DNA from 3 places in the Ferdinandcohnia sp. Marseille-Q9671 genome. Region 1 is predicted to be linked to each of the others. Evidence: riboswitches for the same ligand, from Rfam matches in the RefSeq annotation. Region 1 holds a riboswitch; each other region holds the start of a gene.
What was found. Region 1 has a riboswitch for S-adenosylmethionine ahead of ACWNMY_RS12150 (MetQ/NlpA family ABC transporter substrate-binding protein). Riboswitches for the same ligand answer to the same signal wherever they lie in the genome.

Region 1 (5,981 bases):
TAGAATTGGTTTGCGCCTGTTTCATCATCAAATCTACGGTAAAGGTCAACATCTACTATCTCAGACAAGATGAGGTCAACAGTGATGACCGGATTTTCCCCTTTGACCATATGTCCACCATATACCTTTCCTTCCTTATCACAAAATGTACCATGCAAATGTGTCTCGTAAATCCCATCTCGCATACATACAATCCCAGTACCATTTAGAAACTCGACGGGTCCTTCTATAGTAGTTAATTCTCCATATCCAGCACCAGCCTTGCTCTCGGGCTTTGGAACTAAATAGAAATATCCTGCTTTTCGAAAGCTGCCAAAACAAGTAACAATTGAAGCGTATGTTATGTCTGTCTTCTTACAAAGTTCCTCGATTCCGGTTAGTAAATCTGTACCTGGTAATAATCTAGCAGTTACCGTTTTGCCTGTATTTCCTACTGCGTAATTTGCTCTCACATTCCCATTCATTAGATCTTAATCTCCTTTTTTTGTGCTCGTACTATTATTCTAATAAAATAATAGTGTAACAATTAAAATGTTTCAAAAATTATTGACAATCATAACATTATCCTGTAAATTTAAAAACTATAAAGTTAAAAAACTTCATATTTGAAATTCTCTTATCAAGAGTAGCGGAGGGACTGGCCCGATGAAGCTCGGCAACCGTTCATGTATCGACATGAAAAGGTGCTAATTCCAGCAAAACATTTGTGTTTTGAAAGATAAGGGGGGACGAACATTTTCGTATGCTCACATGCCTCTCTTTCTTTTGAAAGAGGGGCTTTTTGTTTATCTGATAAGAATTTCAAATCAACTTACAAACAAACTAGGGGGAAAACAAAATGAAAAAAATTGCAATCTTTTTATCATTGTTACTATTGGTTGGTGTATTAGCAGCGTGTGGGGGAGAAGAGGCTTCAAGTGAATTAGATAGCAAGAAACTACTTATTGGAGTTACTGCTGGACCACATGAAGAAATCGTGGAGAAGGTAGCAGAAGTTGCTGCAAAGGATGGCCTAGAGCTTGAATTAAAGGTGTTCTCTGATTATGTAATGCCTAACACTGCGTTAGATGAAGGAAATTTAGATGTAAATAGCTATCAGCATTTACCATTCTTAGAAAAATTCAATGCGGATCACGGTACTAAATTAGTTACAGTTGGAAAAACAATATTAAATCCAATGGGTGTGTACTCAGATAAATACGAAAGCCTAGAAGACCTACCAAAAGGTGCAAAGGTTGGACTTCCAAATGACCCAACAAATGGATCAAGAGCATTATTCGTTTTTGAAAGTGCTGGATTAATCAAAGTTAAAGAAGATGTAAAGGAAAATGCAACGATTTATGATTTGGAAGAGAATCCAAAAGAAATCGAATTTATTGAGTTAGATGCTGCGCAAATTCCGAAACAATTAGGTGAATTAGACGCTGCCGCCATCAACACGAACTTTGCACTTGGCGCGGGATTAAATCCAAAAGAGGATTCAATTGCATTAGAAACAACGGATTCACCTTATGTAAACTATCTAGTCGTACGTGAAGAAAATAAGGATGATAAGGTACTAGAAAAATTAAGAAAAGCGTACCAATCAGATGAGGTTAAGAAATTTATCGAGGAGCAATACAAGGGATCAGTTATCCCTAGCTGGGATGAATAATAGGATTTGATAAGAAAATTTCTAAACCATATGGCGCAATGCTATATGGTTTAGAGCTTATAGGAGAGGAAGTGACACCATGATTGTATTAGAAAACATATCAAAGGAATTTGTATCGAAAAAAGGGAAAGTTGAAGCCGTGAAAAATGTGAGCATTCATGTAGAGAAGGGCGGCATACATGGTGTAATTGGATATAGTGGAGCCGGAAAAAGTACGCTAATTCGTTGTGTGAATTTACTTGAAAGACCTACTAGTGGAAAAGTGTATATAAACGGTAAGGAAACGACTTCTTTTTCAAAAGAAAATCTTCGTGAAACTAGAAAAAAAATCGGGATGATCTTCCAAGGATTTAATCTGCTTAAAACAGCAACCGTGTATGACAACATTGCAATTCCACTGAAATTGCAGGATGTGCCGAAAGAAGAGGTGGCTAAGCGAGTTGAGAAATACCTCGAGATTGTTGGATTATCAGATAAAGCAAATTCCTTTCCGAGTCAATTATCAGGCGGACAGAAACAGCGGGTTGCCATTGCAAGAGCTCTATCACAGGAGCCTGAAGTGTTGTTAAGTGATGAAGCAACAAGTGCTCTAGATCCTGAGACAACAGACTCCATATTGGAATTACTTTTAAAAATCAATAAAGAACTTGGAATTACAATATTATTGATTACTCATGAAATGCATGTGATTCAAAAAATATGTGACTATGTATATGTGATGGAGAATGGCAAAGTTGTTGAACAAAATACAGCAATTGAGTTATTCACAAACCCAAAACATGAAACATCAAAGAAGTTTTTAAATACAATCGCACAACGAAAACTTTCCGATTCTCTTATTAAACAGTTAAAGGTGTCTGGGGCAGTTACACGACTCACATTTGTAGGAGAGTCCACTGGTCAGCCGCTATTAGCAACAGTGAGTAAGAAGTTTGCTATTAAACCAAACATTTTAACAGCAAATATTATTGAACTGAAAAATGGTATTGTTGGAAATTTAGTTGTTCATTTAATGGGAGAACAAAGTGAGATCGACTCTTCACTTCAATTTTTAAAGGAAAATGGAGTCGGGATTGAGAATCTGGAGGGATAAAAGACATGAATCGATTTGCAGAATTTACAGAATGGTTACCCGTTATTGGAAAGTCAGTAGTGGAAACCTTCCAGATGGTAGGAATCTCCTTATTATTTTCAGTACTTATTGGAATCCCACTCGGAATTTTCCTCGTATTAACTCGACCAGGACAATCATTGGAAAATAAATGGGTCTATGAAGCTCTTAATTTAGTGATAAATATTATCCGATCTGTACCATTTATTATTCTATTATTTTTCATTCTTCCATTTACAAAACTAATTGTTGGGACAACGATTGGGGTAAAAGGGGTTATCGTTCCGTTAGTAATTTATACGGCCCCTTATATTTCGAGATTAATGGAATCCGCTTTACTCGAGGTTGATGCAGGTGTAGTCGAAGCCTATCAAGCAATGGGAATTAAAACCAGAAAAATTATTTGGAATGTCATGCTAAGAGAAGCAAGGCCGTCTATTATACTAGGGCTAACAATTGCAACAGTCAGTTTAATAGGAGCAACTGCAATGGCTGGACTTGTAGGGGCTGGAGGACTTGGGGACCTTGCATATCGCTTTGGTCACCTCCGTTACGAAGTGGATGTCATGTATGCCACTGTATTTATCCTAATTGTCCTTGTTCAGTCTATCCAGACAATTGGTAATAAACTTGCAGCAAACTTGAAGAAGGATTAGAGAGGGTGTTCAAAAGGTCCGGTGAAAATGGCACATCAGTATAGGATCTTCGACTAAATACCGACACGTCCTGTGTCGAACGTCGAAGTCACCACATCCTGCGGAAGCTCGTTGGCTTGCCTTTCCGCTCCTCACGTATTAATTGCATACGCTCCGGTACGCGGGAGCTTCGCCGCCTCAAACTTTCGACGCACAGGATGTGCTAGTGTCGACATTGCCACAGGACGTGGCGTTCTTGTCAACGCGGTCCTTTTCATCCTCCTTTTTGAATACGTATTTAAGGGGTGAGGTTTTATGTCAAATGAATTATATATTGAACAGAATGGCGCCATAGCAACTTTGGTGATTAATCGACCTGAAAAGCGCAACGCTTTTACACTTGCCATGTTTGAAAGGTTAACCACGCTATTAGAGGAAGTCGAAAATGATTCTAGCGTTAAGGTCCTACTTGTTAGAGGTGTCGATGAGACTTCTTTTGCATCTGGTGCAGATATAAGTGAATTTATGGATAATCGTTTTTCGGTTGAGAAAGCAAAGCATTACAATGATAAGGCGCTTGAAGGAATTGATAAACTTACACGTTTTAAAAAGCCAACCATTGCAGTTGTTCGCTCGTTTGCAATTGGCGGTGGACTTGAATTAGCGAACGCTTGTGACTTTCGGTTTGCATCAGACGACAGCCGATTTGGTATCACAGCCTCTCGAGTAGGAATCGTCTATAACTTAGCGAGTACTAAAAGGCTTATGGATATAATTGGACCAGCTAAAACAAAAGAACTCCTGTTTACAAGTAAATTAATCAGTGCAAGTGAAGCCAAGGATATTGGCTTACTTCATTATATATATCCTGGAGATTCGGTTCTTGATAAAGCAACTACATTTGCCGAACTTATTGCTTCAAGGTCCTCAGTGGCTAATAATGGGATGAAACAAGTTATTAGAGCCATATTGGATGGAGAGACAGAGGAAGATGAAGATCTTTCGGCTCTTATTTTGGAATCGTTCCATTCGGATGATTATATCGAAGGAATTAATGCCTTTTTAGAAAAAAGAAAACCAAATTTTAAATAGTAGATTAGTTTTACATTTAATATGTAAGGAAAGAAGGCTCTTATTATGACTACATCAAAGGTAAAGGATGCTTATATAGGAAAGATTGTGAATGAGGAGTATTTTCCAGTTTCCTATGAAGAACTTGAACAAGTAGCCCAAAAAAATATGTCCGTTGGTGGTTTTGGATATGTTCGTTCAGGTGCGGGTGGGGAGGAAACCTTACGAAAAAATCTTGACTCATTTTCAAAATATTCTCTTGTACCAAGGGTTTTACGTAACGTATCAAATGTAGATACAAGTATAAACTTGTTTGGAAAGACATATCCGTATCCATTTTTACTTGCTCCAGTAGGAATGCAAAAGCTCGCGCATGAAGAAGGGGAATTAGCAACTTCCAAGGCTGCAGCTACCTTTAAGGTGCCATTTGTTCTTAGTACAGTTGCAAGCTACTCCATTGAGGATGTTGCAGCGGTATCAGGGGATAGCCCGAAATGGTTCCAACTCTATTGGTCTAATAATAAAGAGGTTTCCTTTAATATGGTAAAACGTGCTGAAGCAGCGGGGTACGAAGCGATCGTTCTTACTGTAGATACTGTTATGTTAGGTTGGAGAGAAGAGGACATGAAAAACCGCTTTTCTCCACTAAAGCTTGGGTATGGTAAAGCAAACTATGAACAAGATCCTGTGTTTTTAGCCTCTCTTGACAGTCGTGATCAGGAATCAATCGTACAAGGAATTTTAGATAATGTTTTCCATCCTACTTTAGATTGGAATCACATAGCAGAGTTAAAGGAACACACTACATTGCCAATTCTATTAAAAGGGATACTCAGTCCAGAAGATGCAAGATTAGCAGTGGATCAAGGTGTAGATGGAATTATAGTCTCTAACCATGGAGGCAGGCAGCTGGACGGCGTGATAGCAGCAATTGATGCTTTGCCACTAATAGTAGAGGAGATAAAGGGGGATATCCCTGTCCTGTTTGATAGCGGCATCCGTCGAGGCTCAGATGTTGTAAAGGCACTTGCGTTAGGTGCAGAAGCGGTCTTTATTGGTAGGCCGTTTGTATATGGTCTTGCAGCCGCAGGTAAGGCGGGTGTTGAGAAGGTGATCGGAAATTATATTCAAGATACAAAGGTATCCATCGCATTAGCTGGAGCTTCCAGCATTAAAGACCTTCCTACTATCAAACTAAGAAAATCATAAATTAGGAGGTATGTGAATATGAAACAAGCGTTAGAAGGAATGAAGGTTCTCGATCTTTCACAAATCCTCGCAGGCCCCTATTGTACGATGGTGCTCGGGGACATGGGAGCAGACGTCATTAAGATTGAAAAGTACCCAAACGGGGATGATACTCGTAAAATGGGACCTTATTTCGAAGAAGAAAGCTATATGTATATGATGGTTAACCGAAATAAAAGAGGAATGTGTTTGAATCTGAAAGAAGAAGAACAGCGAGACATTCTTTATAAGTTAGTTGAAACAGCAGATGTGTTTGTGGAAA
Region 2 (5,981 bases), on a different contig from region 1:
CGTCTAAAGCACGCAAGAGGAAAATATAAGGGTCAGTCCCGATAGTTGCTGCAATCTTCTTTCCTTTTAAATCACTTACACTTTGAATCTCTGAATCTTTATTTGCGACAAGTGCAGTCCACTCCGGCTTCGAGTAAATATAAACCGATTCAATTGGTGCGCCCTTTGCCTTAGCCATTAATGCTGCAGCACCAGCGGAAGAACCAAAATCTGCACTGCCACTGTTTAAGAATTCTAGTGCTTTATTGCTTCCCTGGCTAAGAACAAACTCAACTTCAATTCCTTCTTCCTTAAATGCTTCTTCAGCCCAGCCAAACTCTTTTAACACAAGACTTGTTGGCGAGTAAAAGGCATAGTCTAGTGTGATTTTTTTAGGTTTTTCATCTCCTTGGCCTGCTTTACTTGTGCTTGTTGAACAACCAACAATTCCGACTACTAGAAGTAAAGCAATAAAAATAAGACTAGTTTTTTTCATTATTTTTCTCCCTTTTTAAAGTGACTTTAATAAAATCAAATACTCCTTGGCGCTATGAGTAACGAATTTTTTAGGTCTCCACAATGTGAGACAAGAAGGCATTACATTAGTCAAGGGCATAACCCCCGACTAAGTATTGTTAAATTTCACACGCGAATGTGACGATAGATCCCCGTAAACGCTGTGCCTCTTTATATGTACAACGATTGTGAACGACTTCAATGCCTGCTTCTGCTGCAATTTGCGCTGCCTTAGGTGAAATAACCCCTTCTTGGAGCCAGAAGATTCTCGGCTTCACTTTCGCTGCTTCCTTAGCAAGTTCAATTGCCGCCTCTGGACTTCTGAATACTTGCACTACATCAATCTCAAATGGTACTTCTTTTAAGTTTGGATAAGCCTTTTCCCCAAGAACCTCAGTTTCCCTAGGATTTACTGGAACTATTTTATAGCCTAGGCGCTGCATCTTCCGTGCTAAACGATTGCTCGGACGGGCTGGATTACTGCTTAAGCCGACAACTGCCAATGTCTTCTGCCTTTGTGATTCTATCCCATTTGTCTCTTCACGAACGATTGGTGACTGTAGTGCCCAACGGATTACCCCTTCATCATTTATAACAACTTCTCCCTTTTCCTCACCTTTTGACGAAAGGCCCGTTGCCTCATAAAATGCTCGATCAAGGTCATTTTGTAGATCACGGATCGATTCAATACCCACCGATAGACGAACTAAATCTTCAGAAACGCCTGTGAGAAGGAGCTCTTCTGCACTTAATTGCTGGTGTGTTGTAGAAGCCGGATGGATAATTAAAGACTTAGCATCACCTACATTAGCGACATGTGACCATAGTGCTACGTTATCAATTACCTTTCTCCCTGCATCTCTTCCACCTTTAATTCCAAAGTTAACGATTGAACCTGAACCATTTTTTAAATATTTCTTTGCGAGGTCATAGGATGGATGATCCTCTAGACCTGGATACGATACCCACTCGACTGCTGGATGATTTTTTAAATAGGTTGCTAGTTCTACTGCATTTTGGTTATGTTTTTCAATCCGTAAATGAAGTGTTTCAAGTCCTTGTAGCAAATAAAAAGCATTTTGCGGACTTAAGCATGAGCCAAAATCACGTAGAAGCTGTACACGAAGCTTTTGACTAAATGCTAATGTTCCAAAATCGAATGCATATCTTACACCGTTATAGCTCCTATCTGGTTCTGTAAATCCTGGGAACTTTGGATTATTCCAATTAAAACGACCTCCATCTACTACAAGACCGCCAATTGTTGTACCATGTCCACCAATCCATTTTGTCGCGGAGTGAATCACGATATCTGCACCCCATGTAATGGGTTTACAAATATATGGAGAAGCAAATGTATTGTCAATGATGAGTGGAATCTCCGCTTCATGTGCTACAGCTGCTACAGCTTCTACATCTAGTACCTGCAGACTTGGGTTTCCAATAATTTCAGCAAATACTGCTTTCGTATTCGGGGTAATTGCTTTTCTAAAATTCTCAGGATCCTTCGAATCTACAAAGTGCACCTTAATACCGTATTTGGGTAGTGTTGTAGAAAATAGGTTGTAAGTACCTCCATATAGATTTGTAGCGGCAACAATTTCATCACCAGCTTCCGCAATGTTCATAATTGCTAACGCGATGGCTGCCATACCTGAGGAAGTTGCAACTGCTGCGACACCATCTTCCAAAAGGGCAATTCTTTTTTCCAATACATCTACGGTTGGATTTCCGATTCTTGAATAGATATTCCCTGGTTCATCAAGTGCAAATAAACTCCTTGCATGTTCGGAATTGTGGAAAACATACGAACTCGTTTGATAAATCGGCACTGTTCTAGATCCAGTCGTTGGATCTGGCGACTGTCCCCCATGTAATAATAGTGTCTCTAAGTCATAGCTTTCGAATTGTTCAGTCATATGTATACCTCCAGTATTTTTATATGAAAACTAGGAATAATACTAATGCAACTCCAATCTTTCACATCCAGTAAATTAAAAAAAGCCCTCTTCAGAAAGAAGAGGGCTTAATCCTCCTCTTATCTGCCAGGTATTTCTACCTGCTGGAATTAGCACCTTTTCAAGAATAATCTTGAAGGTTGCCGGGTTTCGTAGGGCCATGTCCCTCCACCGCTCTGGATAAGAGTCCTTTATTAAATTAATACGTTCCTGTTTTGCTTCATAAAAGGATTATAGTATGGGGAAAAACCAATGTCAAACACTTTTTAAATATTATACCTTATTTGAATTTTTATTTAGATTCTTACTTTCCCTCTAAACCCTATGTATGTACCTGTAAAATAAGACCTAAAATCTATTTATGTCTTTTTTGTGAAGCCTATTGCTTTTCTTGCAAATCCGATGTATATTAAGAGTGTAGAAAGTTAGTGAAAAACTTCACAAACTAACTACAACAAGCTGGCAGCTCAAGCAATTATATTTTTTTACAATGCTTTGTGAAAAACTTCACAAATATATGATAAGGGGAGATTAAAATGAGAGAATTTTTAAAAGGACCTAAAATGGCAGTTATATGGACAGTATTACGAATTTGGTTAGGTATTCAATGGCTAAATGCTGGTTTTCATAAATTAACAGATGGATTTGATGCAGGTGGCTTCCTACAAGGTGCACTAGCTAAAGCTGGTGGCGATCACCCTGCAGTAGCAGGCTGGTACGCAACATTCCTTGAAGGCTTTGCAGTACCGAATGTAGAAATATTCAACGTACTCATTCCTTGGGGCGAAGTACTAGTTGGTCTTGGACTGATTCTAGGAGCTGCAACTATCCCAGCATTACTAGCAGGTGCATTCATGAACCTAAACTTCCTACTTGCGGGAACTGTAAGCACAAACCCAGTACTTTACACAGTTGCAATGATTCTACTATTTGCAGGCGCTGCTACTTACTACTTCGGTGTAGACAGATTCGCAGTTCCTTATTTAACTAAGTTCATGAACGAGAAAAAAGGCACAAAAACAGCAGCGAAAGTTGCGTAACTACTACTAAAAAGTGTTCCTCACAACGAGGAACACTTTTTTATTTATTCATCATCAATCTCGCCGTCACCGATTTCATCTTCTTCTTCGATTTCTTCAATCTGTTCGCCTTCTTCAGGCATTTCGTCGTCACCACAGCCCACTAACGAGAACATAGGAACTGCTAAAAACAAAAGCATTAAGAACTTTTTCATCACTGAAAACCTCCTTTCTTCTAGACTTTCCATTCACAAAAGAAATATGTAAACTAGTGTAAGGGAACACTAATATCTCTAATAAGGAGGAGACCAATCATGCGAAAAATAAAACTAGGAACCAGCTCATTACAGGTACCAGTTATAGCAGTAGGCTGTATGAGAATTAAATCATTAGAAAAAAAGGATGCGGAACAATTTGTTCAATCTGCATTAGAACAAGGAGCAAACTTTTTTGACCATGCCGATATTTATGGCGGTGGGGCTTGCGAGGAAATATTTGCAGATGCGATACATATGAACGATGATATTCGAGAAAGTATAATCCTTCAGTCAAAATGCGGAATTCGTAAGGGAATGTTTGATTTTTCAAAAGAACATATTTTGCACTCTGTTGACGGGATCTTAAAACGACTCAACACCGACTACCTCGATGTATTATTATTACACCGTCCTGATGCTCTTGTAGAACCCGAAGAGGTAGCTGAGGCATTTGATAGATTGGAATCGTCAGGCAAGGTGCGTCACTTTGGTGTTTCCAACCAAAATCCAATGCAAATTCAGTTATTACAGAAATTTGTAAAGCAACCGATTGTAGCAAATCAGTTGCAGCTTAGTATTACGAATTCACATATGATATCAAATGGCATCAATGTAAATATGCAAAATGACTCTGCCATTAATCGCGATGGAAGTGTTCTTGATTTTTGTAGACTGCATGACATTACAATACAACCTTGGTCGCCATTCCAATTTGGTTTCTTTGAGGGTGTTTTCCTCGGAAATGAAAAGTTCCCAGAATTAAATAAAAAAATGGATGAGATTGCAGAGAAATATGGAGTAACCAATACTACTATTGCGATTGCATGGATATTGCGACATCCCGCAAATATGCAACCTGTGACTGGTACGATGAATATTGACCGTTTAAAGGATTGTATAAAAGCAAGCGAAGTTAACCTAACCCGCGAAGAATGGTATGAGATCTATCAAGCTGCTGGTAATGTACTCCCATAAAAATAAGGACAAGTGCAAACTTGTCCTTGGTTTTTTATTCGGTAAAACCCGTTGCAATAACTGTCACGATAATTTCATCTTTTAAATTATCATTAATTACGGATCCAAAAATCATATTTAAGTCCTCGTGAGTCGTAGAAGCAATCACATCAGCAGCCTCTTGAATTTCAAAAAGGCTTAGGTTACGTCCTCCTGTAATATTTAAAATAACACCACGTGCACCACTGATTGAGGTTTCAAGCAATGGACTATTGATTGCTTTATGTGCTGCTTCAACTGCACGTCCGTCACCCTTCGCAATTCCAATTCCCATAAGAGCAGTTCCTTTATGGGACATTACTGTTTTAACATCTGCAAAGTCAAGATTGATTAAACCTGGTACAGCAATGAGGTCAGAAATACCCTGTACGCCTCGTAGAAGAACATTATCTGCTTCTCGAAACGCTTCAAGCATCGGTGTCCGTTTATCCACGATTTCTAGTAAGCGTTCATTTGGAATAATGATTAGGGTATCGACAGCTTCTTTCATGGCATCAATGCCTGCATCTGCATTTACTGCTCTCTTTCGTCCTTCGAAACGAAACGGTCGAGTAACCACACCGATTGTTAAGGATCCTAGCTTCTTAGCAATTCTTGCTATTTCTGGCGCTGCCCCTGTTCCTGTTCCACCACCCATTCCAGCAGTAACAAAGACCATATCCGCTCCTCTAAGAGCCTCCTCTATTTCTCGCTCACTTTCTTCCACAGCTCTCATACCAATTTGGGGATTTGCACCTGCTCCAAGTCCTCTTGTTAATGATGCACCGATTTGAATCGTTATTTCTGCTTTTGACTGATTAAGAGCCTGTCCATCTGTATTTACTGCGATGAACTCAACGCCTTCGACACCTGCCTCTATCATCCGGTTCACGGCATTATTCCCACCACCGCCAACACCTATTACCTTAATTTTCGCAAACTGATCTATGTATGTATCCAATTCTAACATGACTTTTCCTCCTAACCGCCCATTGCCCCTATACGTAAAGACAATCGAGTGTATACTATATCCTTCGTAGTACTACTTCTCTTTTTGTCACTGATTTCCTTTATTAATTAAGAAAAGAACTTTTCCATACTGCTGTAAGCATAATATTGAGTTAGTTTTACAAACTAATACAAAGAACAAAAGAAAGGGACACAATCATGAAAAAATGGATTTCTCTTACGATATGCATGCTCTTTATTGTATTCCTGTTGGATATACCAGCTCAGGCGGCCAATACGAGTCCAAACAA
Region 3 (5,981 bases), on a different contig from region 1:
GGACATGCCCTGTATCATCAATAACCCGAACTCTTTCTTCCGGGTATTCAAGAATGAACTCATCGAATATAGAATGAAGAAAAAGGAAAAGACATAGATGATTCCTGCTACAATATTCATCCCCTTTTGTACATTTGAATTCATCTCACCTCCGGCTAAAACCGGGTGGAAGGCGAAAATCGAAAATGTAAAAAATACCATCACCGTAAATATGCTGCTTAAAAAGTATGCTGCATACAACCGTTTATTGCGAACGACATTATTAAACGCGAATCTGCGAAAGGTCATGGCCATCCCCTCCTAGTAAAGAAAGAGTATCGATGATCTTTTGGAAAAAGGCTTGGCGATTATCTCCACGATGAATTTCTGAAAAGAACTGTCCGTCCCGGATAAAAATGACCCGATTGCAATAACTAGCTGCTTGTGGATCATGGGTCACCAATAACATCGTTGCACGCTCATTCTTATTTATCGATTCCAACATTTCCATGACATCCTTCGACGACTTCGTATCAAGGTTCCCAGTCGGTTCATCAGCGAGTAGCATCTTGGGCACATGAATCATCGCCCTTGCAACAGCTGCCCTTTGTGCCTGACCACCAGAGATTTCATAGGTGCGCTTGTTCATAATAGGGGTAATCCCCAATTTTTCCGCGATAACACGCGCCTTCTGCTTCATCTCTTTGACCTTTTTTCCATCGAGAGTCAACGGAAGGACAATATTTTCCTCCACGGTTAAGGTATGAAGCAAATTAAAGTCCTGGAAAACAAATCCGAGTTCTCGTCTTCGGAATTTTGCCAAGGCCTCTCTTTTAAGTTGATGTGGATTCTTTCCATTGATCAATATCTCACCGATTGTTGGTTCATCAATTGTAGCAATCATATTCAAAAGGGTCGTTTTCCCACTACCAGATGGCCCCATGATACCAACAAATTCCCCATCTTCAACGGAGAAATTAATATTGTTTAATGCTTTATAGGCCATTTTACCTTCATAAATTTTACTAACCTGTTTTACTTCTAACATCACAAGATCCCCTTCCAAATTCTGATCTGTGATTAGTATACCTTGCTCTTCGCTATCTTACCTATCGATTCTTCTTTCACTTTCCTTACAAGCTTGTAAGGTTTTGAGTTTCTGTAAAAATGATGCGGAAGGTTGTACCTTTACCAAACTCTGACTCCATTTCAATCCGGTGCCCGAGGGTGTCTAGTGTCTCCTTCGTCAAATACAGCCCCATACCCGTGGATTCTCTAAATTTCCTGCCATTTTCCCCGGTATAAAAGGGATCAAATATCCGCCGTTGATCCGCATCAGGAATGCCAATTCCAAAGTCTTTTACCTCTAGGATGGCTTCTTTCCCTCTTTCATAAATGGAAATAACAATCCGATTACTGGTTCCGGAAGAATATTTAACGGCATTATTGATAAGCTGAGAGAGGATAAAAAAAAGCCACTTTTCATCGGTCTCCACCGTCAATCCTTCCTTTTCCACTTCTAGCTTAGGATAGACTTTGTTGCGAATATAAAATCGTTTATTCTCTCCGTTCACTTCATCTACCAATTTCGCGAGATTCACCGGCTTAATATGAAAATCCTGCTCAATCGTTTTTAGCCGTGCAATATAGAGGACCGTGTTCAAGCCCGTTTGCATCCGCTCGGTCTCTTCTCGGATGCTGGAGGACTCAGGTTCATCTAAATTTTGGGCAGTGAGTTCTATAACCGACAAAGGGGTTTTCATCTGATGAACCCATTGATCCATAAACTTTCGATGCTCCTCCTGCTCTTTTTCTACTGATTCTAATTGACTTTGAAAAAGCTTGTATTGGTTACGCAATACTTGATCAAAAGCAATAGAAACCGGCGTATCATCTGTTTTTTGAAAGCTGTCATCTAGTGATTCTAGCGGCTGATTCAAGCGCTGGTACAACTTCCGACGTGATAAATAATAATAAAGTAGATAGCAACCAAGAATGAAAAAATTGAGAAAAATTACGTAAAAAAATAGATGGATATCTCGATATCCATCAAACCAGAAGATTGAAAGGATGACGAGCATTTGAACAGCCTGTACAATAATCAGTAAGGAATATTCCTTAAAAAACAATCTCATGCCTTATCTTCCTTCCATGAAACGTTTAACCGATACCCAGCCCCTCTGACTGTTTCCACTGCATCTTGTAATCCAATTTCCTGAAATTTTTTCCGAACCCTCGTGATATTCACATTCAATGTATTTTCATCGACATAGCTTTGGTCATCCCAAAGTTTCTCAAGTAAGTCTTCACGACCAGCCACCCGAGGATATCGTTCCATCAAGCTTTCGATAATATCTGCTTCTTTCTTTGATAAGGAGATGGTTTTTTTGCCAAAGATCAACTCCATCCTTTCTGGAAAGAATGTAAGACCAGCATTTTCTAATACCCGATCTTCATGTCTTGTGGCATATTCGCCATAAGCACGGCGCAATTGGCTACGGATTTTGGCCATAACAATTTCCGAACTAAATGGCTTGGTAATATAATCATCTCCACCATTTTCTAATGCCATCACCTGATCCATTTCCCCAATCCTTGCCGAGATAAAAATCACGGGGCACACTGACTCTTTCCGAATCTGCCTGCACCAATAATACCCATCAAAACTTGGTAAATTAATGTCTAAAAGAACCAGATCTGGTTTTATATCATTAAATGTATTTGTTACATGTTCAAAATCAATCACGCACGTCACATCGTAGCTATATTTTTCAATATGTGTTTTCAAGTGTTCTGCAATTTTAGGATCATCCTCAACAATCATTATTTTTTGCATATTCAATCACTCCTTGTTTCAGATACCATTATGGGACAATCTATATTTGTAATAAAATTATGGTGTTAAGTCACTCGACCACTCGTGTTACAACAGCTACTTCTAATCCTATCGACTGTGCTTGGATTATTGTTTAACTCTACTAATCATGCTATGTATATTTTATAGAAAGAAAAAAGCCACTTCTAGCTTTAACTAGAAATGGCTTTTTGTAAATGGAGTTGATGGGAATCGAACCCACGACCCTTTGCCTGCCAGGCAAATGCTCTCCCCCTGAGCTACAACCCCGTATGAATTTTGAATGTAGCAAAATTATATCATGCCATTTTTTGATAGACAATCATTTTTTACAATATCATTGAACTTGACACTTATGGCAAGTTGTAGTAAATTTTAGAAAATGTAAAATATTTCGGTTTCTTATCGAGAGAGGTTGAGGGAAAGGCCCGATGACACCTCAGCAACCTTCAATGCTTTGTCCATTGAAAAGGTGCTAATTCCTGCGAGTGATTTTTCATTTGCAAGATAAGGAGAAAGATAATGTGATTTCACTTACAAAAGTCTTCTTCTTAATAGAAGGCTTTTTTGTTTTTATTTGAGAGTTTTGATGATGACAAGGAGAGTGACAATGAGCTTATTAAAAAAATTTGAGACACAAATTGTGATTGGCGATGGAGCGATGGGGACGCTGCTTTACTCCTATGGCGCTGGTAGTTGTTTCGAGGAACTGAATCTGTCGCAGCCAGAACAAATCCAGAACATTCATAGGGCCTATATCGAAGCGGGGGCAGATGTGATTCAAACCAATACATATGCAGCGAATTATTTGAAGCTTGGCAGATATGGCCTTGAGGACAGTGTGAAAAGCATCAACAGCGCTGCAGTACGTCATGCCAAAAAAGCTTTGCAAGCACAAAATGAAAATTCAAATCAGTATCAAAAACAGGTCTATGTGTTGGGGACATTGGGCGGGAACCGAGGAGTGAAAGCTAGTTCAATTAAGCTAGACGAAATCAAGCGAAGCTTTCGGGAGCAGCTCTATTGTCTTTTGCTAGAAGGAGTAGACGGGCTGATACTCGAGACGTTCTGGGATCTTGAGGAACTTGAAACCGTCCTGACAATTGCGAGAAAGGAAACGAAGCTGCCGATTATTGCCCAAGTGTCCCATCAGGAACCTGGCATCTTGCAGGAATCCACCCCAGTAAATGAGGCAATCAAGAGACTGGAAGGACTTGGGGCAGATGTCGTCGGACTGAATTGTCGGTTGGGGCCGCACCATATGCTGACGGCGCTTGAACAAATTGAGCTACCAAAGCATGCCTACCTCTCTGCCTATCCGAATGCCAGTCTGCCGGCTTATACGGACGGGAAATTCTATTATGGAGGAGATGCCGACTATTTTGAAAGAGCAGCCCTTGAATTCCGAAAGCAAGGGGTCCGGCTGCTTGGCGGATGCTGTGGCACAACACCTGAGCATATCCGAGCTTTTGCCACATCTCTACTTAACTGCCCACCAATTACCGAAAAAACAGTGAAAGCAACACCAACGCAAGTTGTCGTATCCGATTTTGCAGGAAAAAGGAGCTTCCCGCCACTCCAGGAAATTGTGAAGGAACGACCATCCGTGATTGTCGAATTAGACCCACCACGGAAGCTCGATACGACAAAATTCTTTGAAGGGGCACGTGCCCTTAAGAATGCGGGCATAGATGCGGTCACATTAGCGGATAACTCTCTTGCCCAGGTCAGAATCGCAAATGACTCCCTTGGCTATCTTTTAAAAAGGGATTCCGGCATGAGGCCGCTCATTCATATCGCTTGTCGAGACCGGAATCTGATTGGTTTGCAATCCCATCTCATGGGCCTGCATACGCTCGGCTTACATGATGTGCTTGCAATTACTGGAGACCCTGCTCGCGTCGGTGATTTTCCTGGGGCTTCATCAGTGTATGATATGGCTTCATTTGAATTAATTCAAATGATCAAACAACTTAATCAAGGCCTGTCCTATTCTGGAAAAGACTTAGGGGCAAGGACGGCATTTAGCATTGCAGGTGCCTTTAATCCAAATGTAAAATCATTAGAAAATGCGGTAAAAAGGCTGGAAAAAAAGGTTGCTTGTGGGGCCGATTATTTCATCTCTCAACCGGTTTTTTCAGAGGAAAGGCTGCTTGAAATCTATGAACATACGAAACACTTAGAAGCACCAATTTACATCGGTTTGATGCCACTTTTAAATAGTAAAAATGCAGAGTTCTTACACAATGAAGTACCGGGAATCAAAATTGCCGATAGTATCCGAGAACGGATGGCCTTTTTACAAAATGACCCGGTCCAGTCGGCCGCAGAAGGGATTGAAATTACCAAATCACTCATTGATGCTACTTTGGATTTATTCAATGGAATCTATTTAATTACACCATTTTTACGCTATGAACTGACGGTTGAGTTGGCACAATATGCCCGTCAGCGTGCAAAGGATATAAGGGGGAACAACTATGCCAAAACAACCAATTAGTGAACAAATCAACAAACGAATCCTTATCATGGATGGTGCGATGGGGACGATGCTTCAAAATGCGGGGCTGACACCTGAGGATTTTGGCGGTGAGGAATATGATGGCTGTAATGAACATCTCGTGTTAACAGCGCCTGAGGTGCTTTCTAGAATTCACCGCGAGTATTTAGAAGCTGGTGCCGATATCATTGAAACCAATACCTTTGGCGCGACAAATCTCGTCCTGAATGAATATAATATCGGGTACAAAGCCTATGAAATTAATAAAATCGCGGCACACCTTGCTGTCAAGGAAGCGGAAAAATTGTCCACTGAGGCTTGGCCACGGTATGTCGCAGGTTCAATCGGACCGACCACGAAAACACTGAGTGTGACAGGGGGGGCTACCTTTGATGAATTATCCGCCAGCTACGAGGAGCAAACAATCGGATTGATTGATGGTGGCGTGGATCTTTTACTTTTAGAAACAAGTCAGGACTTGCTGAATGTGAAGGCGGCCTATATTGGCATGCAGAAAGCCTTTGAACAAACTGGAAAAATCATACCGCTTATCGTTTCCGGTACGATTGAACCAATGGGTACAACGCTTGCGGGTCAGACGATTGATTCCTTTTACATTTCAATTGAGCATATGAATCCTCTAGCCGT

Region 2: another riboswitch for S-adenosylmethionine. It lies ahead of ACWNMY_RS10660 (PLP-dependent aspartate aminotransferase family protein); the one in region 1 lies ahead of ACWNMY_RS12150 (MetQ/NlpA family ABC transporter substrate-binding protein).
Region 3: another riboswitch for S-adenosylmethionine. It lies ahead of ACWNMY_RS06180 (bifunctional homocysteine S-methyltransferase/methylenetetrahydrofolate reductase); the one in region 1 lies ahead of ACWNMY_RS12150 (MetQ/NlpA family ABC transporter substrate-binding protein).

The regions. Positions count from the first base shown of each region.
Region 1 covers NZ_CDRJTA010000002.1:95,428-101,408, forward strand. The annotation lists gene ACWNMY_RS12145 (PPC domain-containing DNA-binding protein) at 1-464, opposite strand, end outside; SAM riboswitch class I at 614-725, shown strand; gene ACWNMY_RS12150 (MetQ/NlpA family ABC transporter substrate-binding protein) at 839-1,654, shown strand; gene ACWNMY_RS12155 (methionine ABC transporter ATP-binding protein) at 1,734-2,747, shown strand; gene ACWNMY_RS12160 (methionine ABC transporter permease) at 2,753-3,421, shown strand; gene ACWNMY_RS12165 (enoyl-CoA hydratase/isomerase family protein) at 3,716-4,492, shown strand; gene ACWNMY_RS12170 (alpha-hydroxy acid oxidase) at 4,538-5,680, shown strand; gene ACWNMY_RS12175 (CaiB/BaiF CoA transferase family protein) at 5,699-5,981, shown strand, end outside.
Region 2 covers NZ_CDRJTA010000001.1:2,155,589-2,161,569, forward strand. The annotation lists gene ACWNMY_RS10655 (aliphatic sulfonate ABC transporter substrate-binding protein) at 1-475, opposite strand, end outside; gene ACWNMY_RS10660 (PLP-dependent aspartate aminotransferase family protein) at 615-2,414, opposite strand; SAM riboswitch class I at 2,531-2,640, opposite strand; gene ACWNMY_RS10665 (DoxX family membrane protein) at 2,990-3,493, shown strand; gene ACWNMY_RS10670 (hypothetical protein) at 3,538-3,687, opposite strand; gene ACWNMY_RS10675 (aldo/keto reductase) at 3,787-4,704, shown strand; partial or broken gene ftsZ (cell division protein FtsZ) at 4,742-5,692, opposite strand; gene ACWNMY_RS10685 (LysM peptidoglycan-binding domain-containing protein) at 5,890-5,981, shown strand, end outside.
Region 3 covers NZ_CDRJTA010000001.1:1,199,694-1,205,674, reverse strand. The annotation lists gene ACWNMY_RS06205 (ABC transporter permease) at 1-288, opposite strand, end outside; gene ACWNMY_RS06200 (ABC transporter ATP-binding protein) at 263-1,027, opposite strand; gene ACWNMY_RS06195 (sensor histidine kinase) at 1,113-2,114, opposite strand; gene ACWNMY_RS06190 (response regulator transcription factor) at 2,111-2,815, opposite strand; tRNA gene ACWNMY_RS06185 (tRNA-Ala) at 3,032-3,103, opposite strand; SAM riboswitch class I at 3,233-3,347, shown strand; gene ACWNMY_RS06180 (bifunctional homocysteine S-methyltransferase/methylenetetrahydrofolate reductase) at 3,444-5,333, shown strand; gene metH (methionine synthase) at 5,314-5,981, shown strand, end outside.